2 regions of the Pseudodesulfovibrio senegalensis genome follow, and region 2 is predicted to be linked to the other one. Evidence: predicted binding sites of a transcription regulator. Region 2 holds the regulator's gene; the other holds the start of a gene.
The links. The regulator sigma-54, encoded in region 2, starts transcription at its own class of promoters, with help from an activator protein. The targets are predictions, from matches to a motif close to CTGGCACGGNNNNTGCTT.
Positions count from the first base shown of each region.

Region 1: F8A88_RS02560 (LeuA family protein) is a predicted target of sigma-54. The motif match lies at 2,983-3,000, and genes of this name have one in related genera.

Region 1 covers NZ_WAIE01000001.1:550,509-556,173, forward strand. Annotated here, with positions in the region: gene F8A88_RS02550 (alpha/beta hydrolase) at 1-679, shown strand, start outside; gene F8A88_RS02555 (hypothetical protein) at 979-1,830, opposite strand; gene F8A88_RS02560 (LeuA family protein) at 1,844-2,941, opposite strand; gene nifH (nitrogenase iron protein) at 3,260-4,090, shown strand; gene F8A88_RS02570 (P-II family nitrogen regulator) at 4,251-4,604, shown strand; gene F8A88_RS02575 (P-II family nitrogen regulator) at 4,604-4,978, shown strand; gene nifD (nitrogenase molybdenum-iron protein alpha chain) at 5,002-5,665, shown strand, end outside.
Region 2 covers NZ_WAIE01000001.1:1,238,913-1,244,577, reverse strand. Annotated here, with positions in the region: gene F8A88_RS05875 (PTS sugar transporter subunit IIB) at 1-368, opposite strand, end outside; gene F8A88_RS05870 (PTS sugar transporter subunit IIA) at 380-808, opposite strand; gene rapZ (RNase adapter RapZ) at 812-1,729, opposite strand; gene F8A88_RS05860 (PTS sugar transporter subunit IIA) at 1,705-2,154, opposite strand; gene hpf (ribosome hibernation-promoting factor, HPF/YfiA family) at 2,157-2,705, opposite strand; gene rpoN (RNA polymerase factor sigma-54) at 2,746-4,158, opposite strand; gene lptB (LPS export ABC transporter ATP-binding protein) at 4,425-5,147, opposite strand; gene F8A88_RS05840 (LptA/OstA family protein) at 5,149-5,665, opposite strand, start outside.

The DNA.
Region 1 (5,665 bases), 690 kb from region 2:
GTTTATCGAAGATTTGTTCTTTTACATTGAGCCTCAGGCCCATGAGCGCGGCTACAATTTCATGACCGTGGACCTGCCGGGGCAGGGCCTGTTGCCTCATGCCGGCCATGTTTTCCGTACGGATACCAATGTTCCCATGAAGAATGTGGTGGATTACGCCTTGAGCCGTCCGGACGTGGCCCCGGAAAAATTCGCTGCATACGGAATCAGCGGCGGCGGGCTCTTCGTTCCCCAGGCCGCCATGCACGATTCCCGCATCAAGGCCATTGCCATGAGTTCGGCCGTGGTGGATGCCTACCCGCTGTTCGCGGCCATGCCCGCGGCTTCTGCTACCAGGGAGGAAATCGATTCCTGGTCCTCCTTCCACGCTGACATCGTCAAATCCATTTGCTGGCGATACGGCGTGGACAAACCGGCAGGGCTTATTGAAGCAAACAAGGGCAATACATTTGACCCCAGCCAGATCGCGGTCCCGGCCCTGCTTGTCGTGGGCGAGGGGGAATACCGCAGCCAGGAGGTCCGGCGACAGCAGAAGGTTGCCATGGACGGATTCAGCGACACGCGAAGCAGGCTGGTGGTGACACCTTCCGACGAAGGGGCATCCAACCATTGCATCATGGAAAACCGGAGCATTGTCGGGCAGGTCGTGTTCGACTGGCTTGATGAAATTTTCCGTTGACCGAGGTGGGGATGCGATTGCGTGGTTGGTTGTGGGCGTGATTGACGTTTTTTCCCGGGCGGGTGTGCGGCCAAATACACAGACCGTCCGGCGCCTGCCGGCCGTTGACTGGCACCGCTTCTTCTCGGGGCATCATGTCCCCGGTCCCCTTGCGGAATATCTTGGACAGCATCGAGTCCGGCGCGTCCGCCGGTTGTGTGCGGCTGGCTTATTCGCGCCGTTGACCTGTTTCCACGTCGGCTGACAGCTTCCTTGTGCTGAAGTCCATGCGTGGTGAGTACCGTGAACCGGCCCTGTTTCTAGAGCCCGCACCCCATGAGCGGTATCGTGTTCTGGCGGGGCAGGGGAGATTCGGAAAGGAAGACATGGTCTGCCGTGGGAATCCGTATGGTCGGGAGATCACAATGTGTTTGGATGGTGATCGTGTCTTTGCCGATTGCAACGATCATGGGAACGGGTTCCTGTTCGGTCTCGCTGCAGTAGCTTTCGCGATACAGCGGTTTGAACAAATCGGATTCGCCGTTGGGCCGGACCACGGAGAGCTGGCTGAGGGTGGTCGTTACCCGTGCAACGGCGCCGCGGGCGTCAAAGACGAGTGAGTTCATATCGCCGTTCACGCCCAGAGCATCGGAATTAAAGGCCATGATGTCGCCGATGGGCGTGGTTACCGATGTCGGACTGGCCGGTTCCAGCGAACGGAGCATGCCGTTTCGGTCAAAACTGATTCCGATTCGGGCTTTCATGGGGCCGACCGGAGTGACCAGGCTGACGACTTCTCCGGGCCATAAGGTGAGACTGCGTATCGCCTCGTTTTCGTGAAAGCTGATGGCGATGACCTTGGCCGTGATCATGCCCGCCGGGGTTTGCACTGGAGTGGGTTCGGCCAGCGCCGCTTCATCCGATTCTCCCCAGTATCCCGAAAGTTTGCCGTTGAGCGGAAAGACCCGTTTGAGGGTGCCGTTTTCATGAAACGTTACCAATTCGGCCGGTATGTTGCCGACCGGTGTCGGGATGGAGGTCTGCATCTCCAGCGGCACGGTCTTGGGTGTGCCGTTTTCATGATATCGTACCGGGAGCACTTCCTTTTTCCTGAGATCGTCCGTGGTGTGCTGGGGGATCAGGTCGCCATATTTCGTTTGAATCGGCTGCATGGTGTTTCCTTTGTCAGTTGGAGTTGGCAAGTTTGGTGAGTTCTGTTTCGGTCAGCGGACGTTCAAGCTTCCATGACAGGTCCCTGACGGCCCTGACGAGTTTCGGCAGTTGTTTTTCCGGACAGTTGAGGGCGTTTTCACAGAGGGCGGAACGCAGGGCTGCCTGCCCGCTTTTGCCGCCAACGGCAATGATGCGCCGTGTGCCCACGGCCGCCGGGTCGTAGGGTTCGAAAAGCGCCGGAGACTTGCTGAGCGCGTGGGCATGGAGCCCGGATTCACACGCAAAGATATCTTCTCCCGCAATGGGTTTGGTGCGGGGAATCGGCACGTCGGCAGCGTTCGAGACCAGATCGCACAGTTCACGAATATTGTTGACGGCATAGTCATGGGTTCCCTCCTTGAGTGTGAGCCACGCGGCCAATTCCTCGGTGGCCGCAATGCCGGAACGTTCGCCGATCCCCAGCACGCTGGCATCGGCATAGTCCGCTCCGCACTCGAGAGCGGTGACCGCGTTGGCCGTTGCCATGCCGAAATCATCGTGGCAGTGCACGGCCAGATCAATGGTCAGGGCGTTGCGGAAGCGTTTGACGAGCCGGGCCGTTTTTTGTGGCGTGAGCACGCCGAGGGAGTCGGACAGCCTGATACGGCTGGCTCCCATGTCCTGCGCAAGCTGTGCGGCCTTGAGCGCAAAATCCTCGTCAGCGCGGGACACGTCTTCCAGCCCCACGGAGATGTACTCAATGCCCAGCAGGGCCGCCGCCAGCAGGGTGCAGAACAATCGTTCGAGAAGCCCTTCGCGATCGGTTCCGAGGCGGTGTGTCATGTGCAGGTCCGACACCGGCACCCCGATATTGATACGATCTATGTCGAGTTCTCCTGCAGCGCGGACGTCCTTTTCACGGCAGGGCGACCATACGCTGAGACGGGTGCCGGCTGCCTTGGCTCTGGTCTGGGCGATCAGGTGTTTCAGGCCGTCCTGCCCCACCCAGCCGATTTCCAGTTCGTTCACGCCGAGTTCAAGAAGCCCGTCAACGATCCGTTCCCTTGTCTCCTGAACGAAATACGCTCCGAACAACTGCGCGCCTTCTCTCAAGGTCGTGTCGATCAGCATGGTTCGACTCCTTGCGTTTGTTACCTTTCCATCCTTTCCCTGAGCATATTCAATGCCAATGAATATGCGTCTTTCATGTCTTTGAAGTTACTAGATAAATCGACATGCGGCCGCGACTGCCCGCTGCCTACGTTTTTGTAGTCAGCGACAATTTGGTCGTGCGCTCCGGTGGTTGTCTACACTTTTCGTAGGTTGTTTGTATTATGTGTCTTTGAATTAAAACCCTTTTATTTCGGTGATTTATTGTTTCTATCCGTAAATGGCACGCCCTTTGCCTTATGGGGGGTGTCCATCTGAAACCAACCCTTGGAGGAAAACATGAGGAAAGTAGCCATTTACGGAAAAGGCGGAATCGGAAAGTCCACAACCACGCAGAACACCGTTGCCGGATTGGCGGAAATGGGCCGCAAGGTCATGGTGGTCGGCTGTGACCCCAAGGCGGATTCCACCCGTCTGCTGCTTGGTGGCCTGGCCCAGAAGTCCGTGCTCGATACCCTGCGCGAAGAAGGCGAGGACGTGGAGCTCGAAGATATCCGCAAGCCCGGTTTCGGTGGCACATGGTGTGTTGAATCCGGCGGCCCGGAACCCGGTGTCGGCTGTGCGGGCCGCGGTATCATCACCTCCATCAACATGCTCGAATCCCTCGGCGCGTATGAAGAGACCGAAGGGCTGGACTATGCCTTTTATGACGTCCTCGGCGACGTTGTCTGCGGCGGATTCGCCATGCCCATCCGCGACGGCAAGGCGCAGGAAATCTACATTGTCTGTTCCGGCGAGATGATGGCCATGTATGCGGCCAACAACATCTGCAAAGGCATCATGAAATATGCCGAATCCGGCGGCGTCCGTCTGGGCGGCCTCATCTGCAACTCCCGCAACACCGACCGCGAAGCCGACCTCATCCGGGAGTTGGCCAGCAAGCTCGGCACCCAGATGATCTACTTTGTGCCGCGCGACAACGATGTCCAGCGCGCCGAGATCAATCGCAAAACCGTCATTGAGTGGGATGGCTCCGTGAATCAGGCTGACGAATACCGCGGGCTTGCCAAGGCCATTGACGAAAACGAGATGTTCGTCATTCCGACCCCGCTCGAAATCGAGGACCTCGAACAGTTGTTGCTCGATTACGGCATCATGGAAGCCGCCTAGGCTTTTTCCATCAACTCGTGATGCCCCGCGCACGCTGCCGGGGCATCGGGAAAGCGCATATGGACTCCGTATCCTGCCTGCGCCTGGTTCCCGACACCCTCGAAACGGCTGTCGGTGTAATCAAAATACAATAAAATCGAAGTGATAGGAGGGAATGGAAATGATGATCATGGTAAGAGCGATTGTGCGGCCGGAAAAAGCGGATGACGTGTTGGCCGCCCTCATGGACAACGGTTTCCCCGCTGTCACCAAGTATTCCGTGGCCGGTCGCGGCAAACAGCGCGGCATCAAGATCGGCGAAGTCACCTACGACGAGATTCCCAAAACCATGCTCATGAGCGTCGTCAACGCTGCGGACAAGGATTTCGTGGTCAACACCATCATGGACGCGGCCCGTTCCGACAAGGGCGGGGCGTTCGGCGACGGCAAGATATTCGTTACCGATGTGGAGTCCGTCTTCACCATCAGTTCCGGCGTGGAAGATACCGCCGCCGCAAGCGAGGAGGCCGCGTAATGAAGGAAGTCATCGCCGTGGTGCGCATGAACATGATGAACAAGACCAAGGCCGCCCTGACCGAGGCCGGGGTGGATGCCTTCTTTGCCCATGAGGCTCAGGGGCGCGGCAAGGGCTTTGTCAACGCCGCCGTGCTTGAGGGCGCGGAAAGCGGATATGAAGAGGCCGCTGCCGTCCTTGGAGAAAAGGGCAAGCTGTATGCCAAACGCATGGTCACCGTCGTGGTTCCCGACGATCAGGTCGAGGACGTGGTGGAAGCCATCACCGAGGTCAACCGGACCGGCAAACCCGGAGACGGCAAGATCTTTGTTCTTCCCATGGGGGACGCGGTTCGCGTCAGAACCTCTGAAACCGGTACCAAGGCCATTCAGTAGCCGCCGCACAAGGAGACGAAACAATGGCAAAGACGAAAAAGCTGGTGCAGATGGAAGCCGCCGACGTCAAGGATGAACTTCTGGCGAAGTATCCTCCCAAGGTGGCTCGCAAACGCGCCAAGCAGATCATGATCAACGAGGCCACGGAGTCCGAAGCGCCGCCCGAAATTCTGGCGAACGTACGGACCATTCCCGGCATCATCACCATGCGCGGCTGCACCTATGCGGGGTGCAAGGGCGTCATCATGGGCCCCACCCGCGACATCGTGAACATCACCCACGGCCCCATCGGCTGCGGGTTCTATTCCTGGCTTACCCGTCGCAACCAGACCGAGCCCGGCCCGGACGGCGACAACTACATGCCCTACTGTTTCTCCACGGACATGCAGGATCAGGACATCATCTTCGGGGGCGAGAAAAAGCTCGAGGCCGCCATCCAGGAAGCCTACGACCTGCTGCACCCCAAGGGCATCTGCGTGTTCGCCACCTGTCCGGTGGGCCTGATCGGCGACGACATCCACGCCGTGTGCAGGAAGATGAAGGAGAAGTTCGGCGACTGCAACGTGTTTGCATTTTCCTGCGAAGGCTACAAGGGCGTGTCCCAGTCCGCAGGGCACCACATCGCCAACAACCAGGTCTTCTCGCACCTTGTGGGCGAAGATAAGGAACAGCCCGAGGGTGAGTACA
Region 2 (5,665 bases):
GCTTCGTCTTCTTCATTGACCGCCACACTGGGGGACAATTGCCGTTTGCCCGGGCTGTAATGCACGTTACCGATGTTGAGCGTTTCAAAGGCAACGCCCTGTTCATAGGCCCGGCGTGCGTCCGCACAGTTGTTGAAGAGGATGAGGTAATCCGAGTTGAGCGTTTCAATCGCGGTTTCGAGCGCACCAACCGAAACAAATATGCTTTCGATGTTACCCGGAATTGCCAGGGTCATGATCTGCTGCTGCATGATGTCGGCAGCCAACTGGTCATTGGCGACAACTATGGTTTTAACGCCTGTATACGGCAACCATGTCTCGATGATTTGCCCATGAATGAGGCGATTGTCTATACGAACCCAATCCATTGGCATAAATCCTATTTTTTTGCCGTACGTTTGCGCAGCAGTTCTCCGGCCACCACGATGCCCTGCAGGCCTGCATCCCTGACAGCGGCGGCCATATCCGATAATTTCATATCCCGTCCCTGCAACGCCTTGATGATCATGGGCAGGTTGACGCCGGCAACCACCTCGATTTCGTTTTCTTTCAGCAGTGAAAGGCTGAGAGTTGTGGGAGAGCCGCCGAACAGGTCGGTCAAGAGCAGGACTCCTGCCCCGACATCCGCTTGTTTGGCCTTGGCGCGAATGGTTTCCACTGTGGCGTCCACTTCCCTGTTGACGTCGACGCTGACGGCAAAGCATCGCTCCTGCTCACCGAGGACTGTTTCAGCCGCACGCACAAGTTCTTCTCCGAAATTACCGTGTGTGACCACGACAACGCCAATGGACTTGGTTGATTCGGACATGATTTATCCCAACTCCAGATGTCTGTGTTCGATTGTAGAGGAATATCCGGCTTCGCGTAATTGGCTGAAAAGACTTTCCGCGACGGAAACGGACCTGTGCCTTCCTCCTGTGCAGCCTATGGCCACAGTGATCCTGTGTCTGCCCTCTTCGGCATATAAAGGCAGGAGGTAGATCATGAAGTCCGTGAAGCGTTGCATGAACGTCGATCCGGGGTCGGTTTTGAGCACATAATCAGACACCTGTGCATCCTTGCCGGAAAGCTCCCGTAGTTTTTCATCAAAATAAGGGTTTGGAAGAAAGCGGAGGTCAAAAACAAGATCCGCCTCCAGTGGAACGCCATACTTGAACCCGAACGTCACCACACGCACACGCATTCCGCGCGGGTTGTTTTCAATATCAGTCCATTTCTCTTGGAGAATTCTTCGCAGATCGTGGATGGAATAGTCCGTGGTGTCCAACACCAGATCGGCGGAATCCCTTATGGGATCAAGTACTTCCTTTTCCATTTCCAAGGCCTGTTCAAGCCCGAGGTTCCTGGATTCCAAAGGATGCAGGCGCCGCGTGGTGGCATAGCGTGTGACCAGAGTTTCCGCGCGGCATTCAAGAAACAGAATGGTCAGGTCTATGCCCATTTTTTCCAATTGTTGATTGGCTTCTTCCCATTCCTGAATGAAATCGCTTTGACGGAGATCCATCCCAAGTACAAGACCACGATGCTGGGTTGTCTTGGGTTGAAACATCTCGGCCAGCTTCGGGAGCATTGCTGTGGGCAGGCCGTCCACACAGAAATAGCCAAGGTCTTCAAAAACCCGGAGAGCTGTACTTTTTCCCGATCCGGATAAACCGGTGACAAGGATGACCGGAAATGTTGAAGACAAAATGAAATCCTTGTTGGTTAGGCGTTTTTCAAGATTTGCCAAAGAGCCTTGGCGTCTTCGGCCTTGAGAAATTCCTGACGGAAGTGTTCATCCTTGAGCAGACGAGAGATATGGGCCAGCAGTCGCAGGTGCATTCCGGCCACCTGCTCCGGAGCCATGACAAGAAAAAAAATGTGGCAGGGCTTGAAGTCCAGCGCTTCGTATTCAATGCCTTTGGTGCTTCTGCCCACAACCACAGAAATCCTGTCGATGGCATCCAGTTTTCCATGGGGAATGGCTATACCGTCGCCGATTCCCGTGGTTCCGAGTTCTTCCCGTTCAAGAAGGACACGGACCGCCTGGTCCGTGTCCATTCCATTATTGTCCTTTTCAAGGGGGGCCACAAGTTCTGTCAGAACCTGTTTCTTGCTGCTTCCCGAAAGTTCCGGGACGATGTAGGCCTCTTGAAGATAATCACCAAGTTTCATGATCAGTGTCCAGGATCGATCAATCCGAAATCGCCGTTGTTTCGTTTATAAATGACGTTGATGCCTTCGGTGTCGGCATTGCGAAAGACAAGGAATTCGCCGTCCGTGGTGTCCAGCTGCATGGCTGCCTCGTCCACGGACATGGGTTTGGGCTCATAGGAGTCACTGCCGACGATTGTCGGGGTCCAGTTGCCGGATTCCTTTTCCAAAAAAGACAGATAGTCCATCTGGACGACCTTGTTGGCTCGGGCCTTCTTGCCGCGATCCTTCATCTTTTCGCGTAATTTGCGCAATTGCGCTTCCAGCTTGTCCAGCACCAAGTCGATGCTTGAATACATGTCCTCCGATGTTTCAAACGCAGACAAATGAATATTGTCCGCATTGAGCACAACATCGGCCTTCTGGCGAAACTTCTCAACCATGAGATTGACCTTGAGCTCGGCCGTGTCAGAATGGGACACGTACTTGCCGAGTTTTCCAAAGCGCTTTTCAGCATACTTCTTGAGATGGTCGGACGGATCGAAGTTCTTGAAGGTGAAGCTGATGTTCATGGACTACCCTCCTGAGTTTGTGGGTATTTGACAAGCCCTGTTAGAAAAACTCCTTTCGCTTTGAAGATGAGGCAATGCCCATTGCAGAACGATATTTTGCCACGGTTCTTCGTGCGATGTTTACATCGAGTTTTTCTTTCAGAATTTCACCGATTTTTTCGTCACTGAGCGGTTTTTTCGGATTCTCCTCGCTTATAAGTTGCTTGATGAGTGCCTTGACGCTCTCGGAGCCGACCTGAGAGCCATCCCCCAAGTCCAAAGCACTGTTGAAAAAGAATTTCAATTCAAAAATACCGTGGGGAGTGGATACGTATTTATTGGTCGTGATCCGGCTCACGGTGGATTCATGCATGCTGATGTCTTCGGCAACCTCTTTCAGGATGAGTGGCTTGAGTTTGGTCACACCCTCTTCAAAAAAGTCCCTCTGAAATCTGACAATGCTCTCAACTACTTTATACAACGTACGTTGCCGTTGGTACAGGCTTTTCATCAGCCATGCGGCAGATCGCATTTTTTCGGAAAAATAATCCTTTTCCTTTTCGTTGCTGGCCTTGAGATTATCCACGTAAAAGGAGTTCATTTGAAGACTGGGAAGGCCGTCATCGTTGAGCATGATGACGAACTCGTCTCCGAACTTGTATACGAAAACATCGGGGCTGACGTAATGTGGTTCTGTGGAGGAAAAATTCGTCCCCGGCATGGGATCCAAGGTTTGGAGGAGGTCAAGATAGGATTTGAGATCCTCCATGGATATCTTGAATTTGCGCACAAGGGGCTTGTACCGGTGCTTTTCAAGGTCCTCGAGATGATCGGTGACCAATGAAACCAAAACAGGATCGCTGTCAAACCCTGCTACCTTCATCTGGACCAGCAGACATTCCTGGGGGGTGCGAGCCGCTATGCCCACAGGGTCGAGCAGCTGCATCTTGCGGATCACCTTTTCCACAAGTTCGGCTTCCACAGGGATCATGGACATTATTTCGTCCACACTGGCCTTGAGGTAGCCGTTGTGGTCGAGATTGCCAACGACAACATCGCCTACGGCAATTTCTTCATCCGTAAAATTGGAAAGGCGCATTTGCCAGCTCAGATGTCCTTCGAGCGAAGGCTTGGAGGCCAGCCGTGCCTCAAAAGACATACCCTCTTCCGGGATTTCTGCGTCCCGGGAGTGTGATTGTTTCGAAGTACTGGAAAACTCACCAAGATAGTTCTCCCAGTCTGCATCCTTGACTAGGGCGTCGTTGGCATCTTCTGTGGCGGAGCGATCGTCTTCGACTTCGGACACGGCTTCATTTTCCGTTTCTTCAAGAAACGGATTCTCCAGCAACTCTTGCTGTACGGTTTCAACCAGCTCAAGCCTCGACAATTGCAGCAGCTTGATTGCCTGCTGTAATTGCGGTGTCATCACAAGCTGTTGAGAAAGTTTGAGTTGTTGCCTGAGTTCAAGTCCCATATACGTACCGTTCCGATTTTTCCTGTTGGGAAAAACTTGTTGTTATTTTTTATTTATCCTGCATGGATTTCGTGCAATCCGCAATGAGCAGGAACGAATTATACTAAATTTGAATCAACATAACCTATTGTGACTTTTATTTTTCCTCAAATCAAACTCTTTACATGAAAAAAATGTACCAATGTTCACAGCCGCTGTAAATCGGGAATTCGGGAAAAAGGGAACAATCCGGACGAAGCCGGTACAGGGAATGGAGGAGAATGGATTTAGAGGCAAAAATCCTCGCCCAGATAAATCTGTCTGGCCTGACTGTCCTGAACAATGACTTCCGGCGTGCCTTCAAGAATAATCGTACCTTCGTATACGAGGTATGCGCGGTCACAAATATTCAGCGTTTCACGCACGTTATGGTCAGAAATCAAAATTCCGATGCCCATACTTTTGAGTACGGAAATGATTTCCTGAATATCGATAACCGCAATGGGGTCGATACCAGCAAACGGTTCGTCAAGCAGAATGAAGCTGGGGTTGAGGATGAGAGCCCGGGCGATTTCCAGCCGTCTCCGCTCGCCACCGGATAGAAACATGGCGGGCTGGTCAGCCAACTTGGAAATTGTAAACATATCCATGAGTTCTTCGGCCCGGGCATTTTGTTGGCGTGGCGTCATGGAGGTCTGTTCAAGGATGATTTCAAGGTTCTGGCGAACCGTGAGTTTTTTGAAAATAGAACTTTCCTGTGGCAGATAGCTGATGCCAAGGCGGGCTCGTTCATGCAAGGGCTGGTCAGTTATGTTTTGGCCGTTGAAGGAAACATCCCCGGTGTTGGGCTTGACGATCCCCACCAGCATGTAAAAGGTCGTGGTCTTGCCCGCGCCGTTAGGACCGAGAAGTCCCACCACCTCCTGTTTGCCCAGGTTCAGGTTCACGCTGTGGACAACCTCTTTTTGTCCGTATCGTTTGCTGAGGTTCGCGGCGACCAGACCTTCCATGCTATTGTACCTTCAATCCCTTGGGCGCGAAAAAGATGGCCTCCACGCGCTTTCCCTTGTCGCCAACAACTTCACTCCTGTTTTCCCGGACATAGTAACGGATGACCTCGCCCGTGATGCTGTTGGGACCGTCCTTGAGCACAGGCTTTTCCTCCATGTACAAAACCCGTTTGCCCACATCATAGGTCAACTTGCCACAGGAGCCGGAGGTTTTTCCCTTTTTTGCCCGAACATTGCCTCTGGCCACGATCCGATCAATGCTGTCCACCTGAAACTTCTTTCCGTCCTTGGAGGAGAAATACGCGGAAATATTATCAGCCCAGAGTGTCAGGCCTTCGTGCTTGGCAATAACGTTTCCAACAAAAGCGACCACCTTGCGATTTTCGTCATAGGTCATGCGTTCGGCCGTGATGGACACAGGAACGCCGGAAGGCGTGGAAACAGCCTCGTCATTTGCGGGCGGAACCGTATCCACGGGAGCTTTGACTTGTCCGGCACCAGAAGCAGGTTTGCCCGGC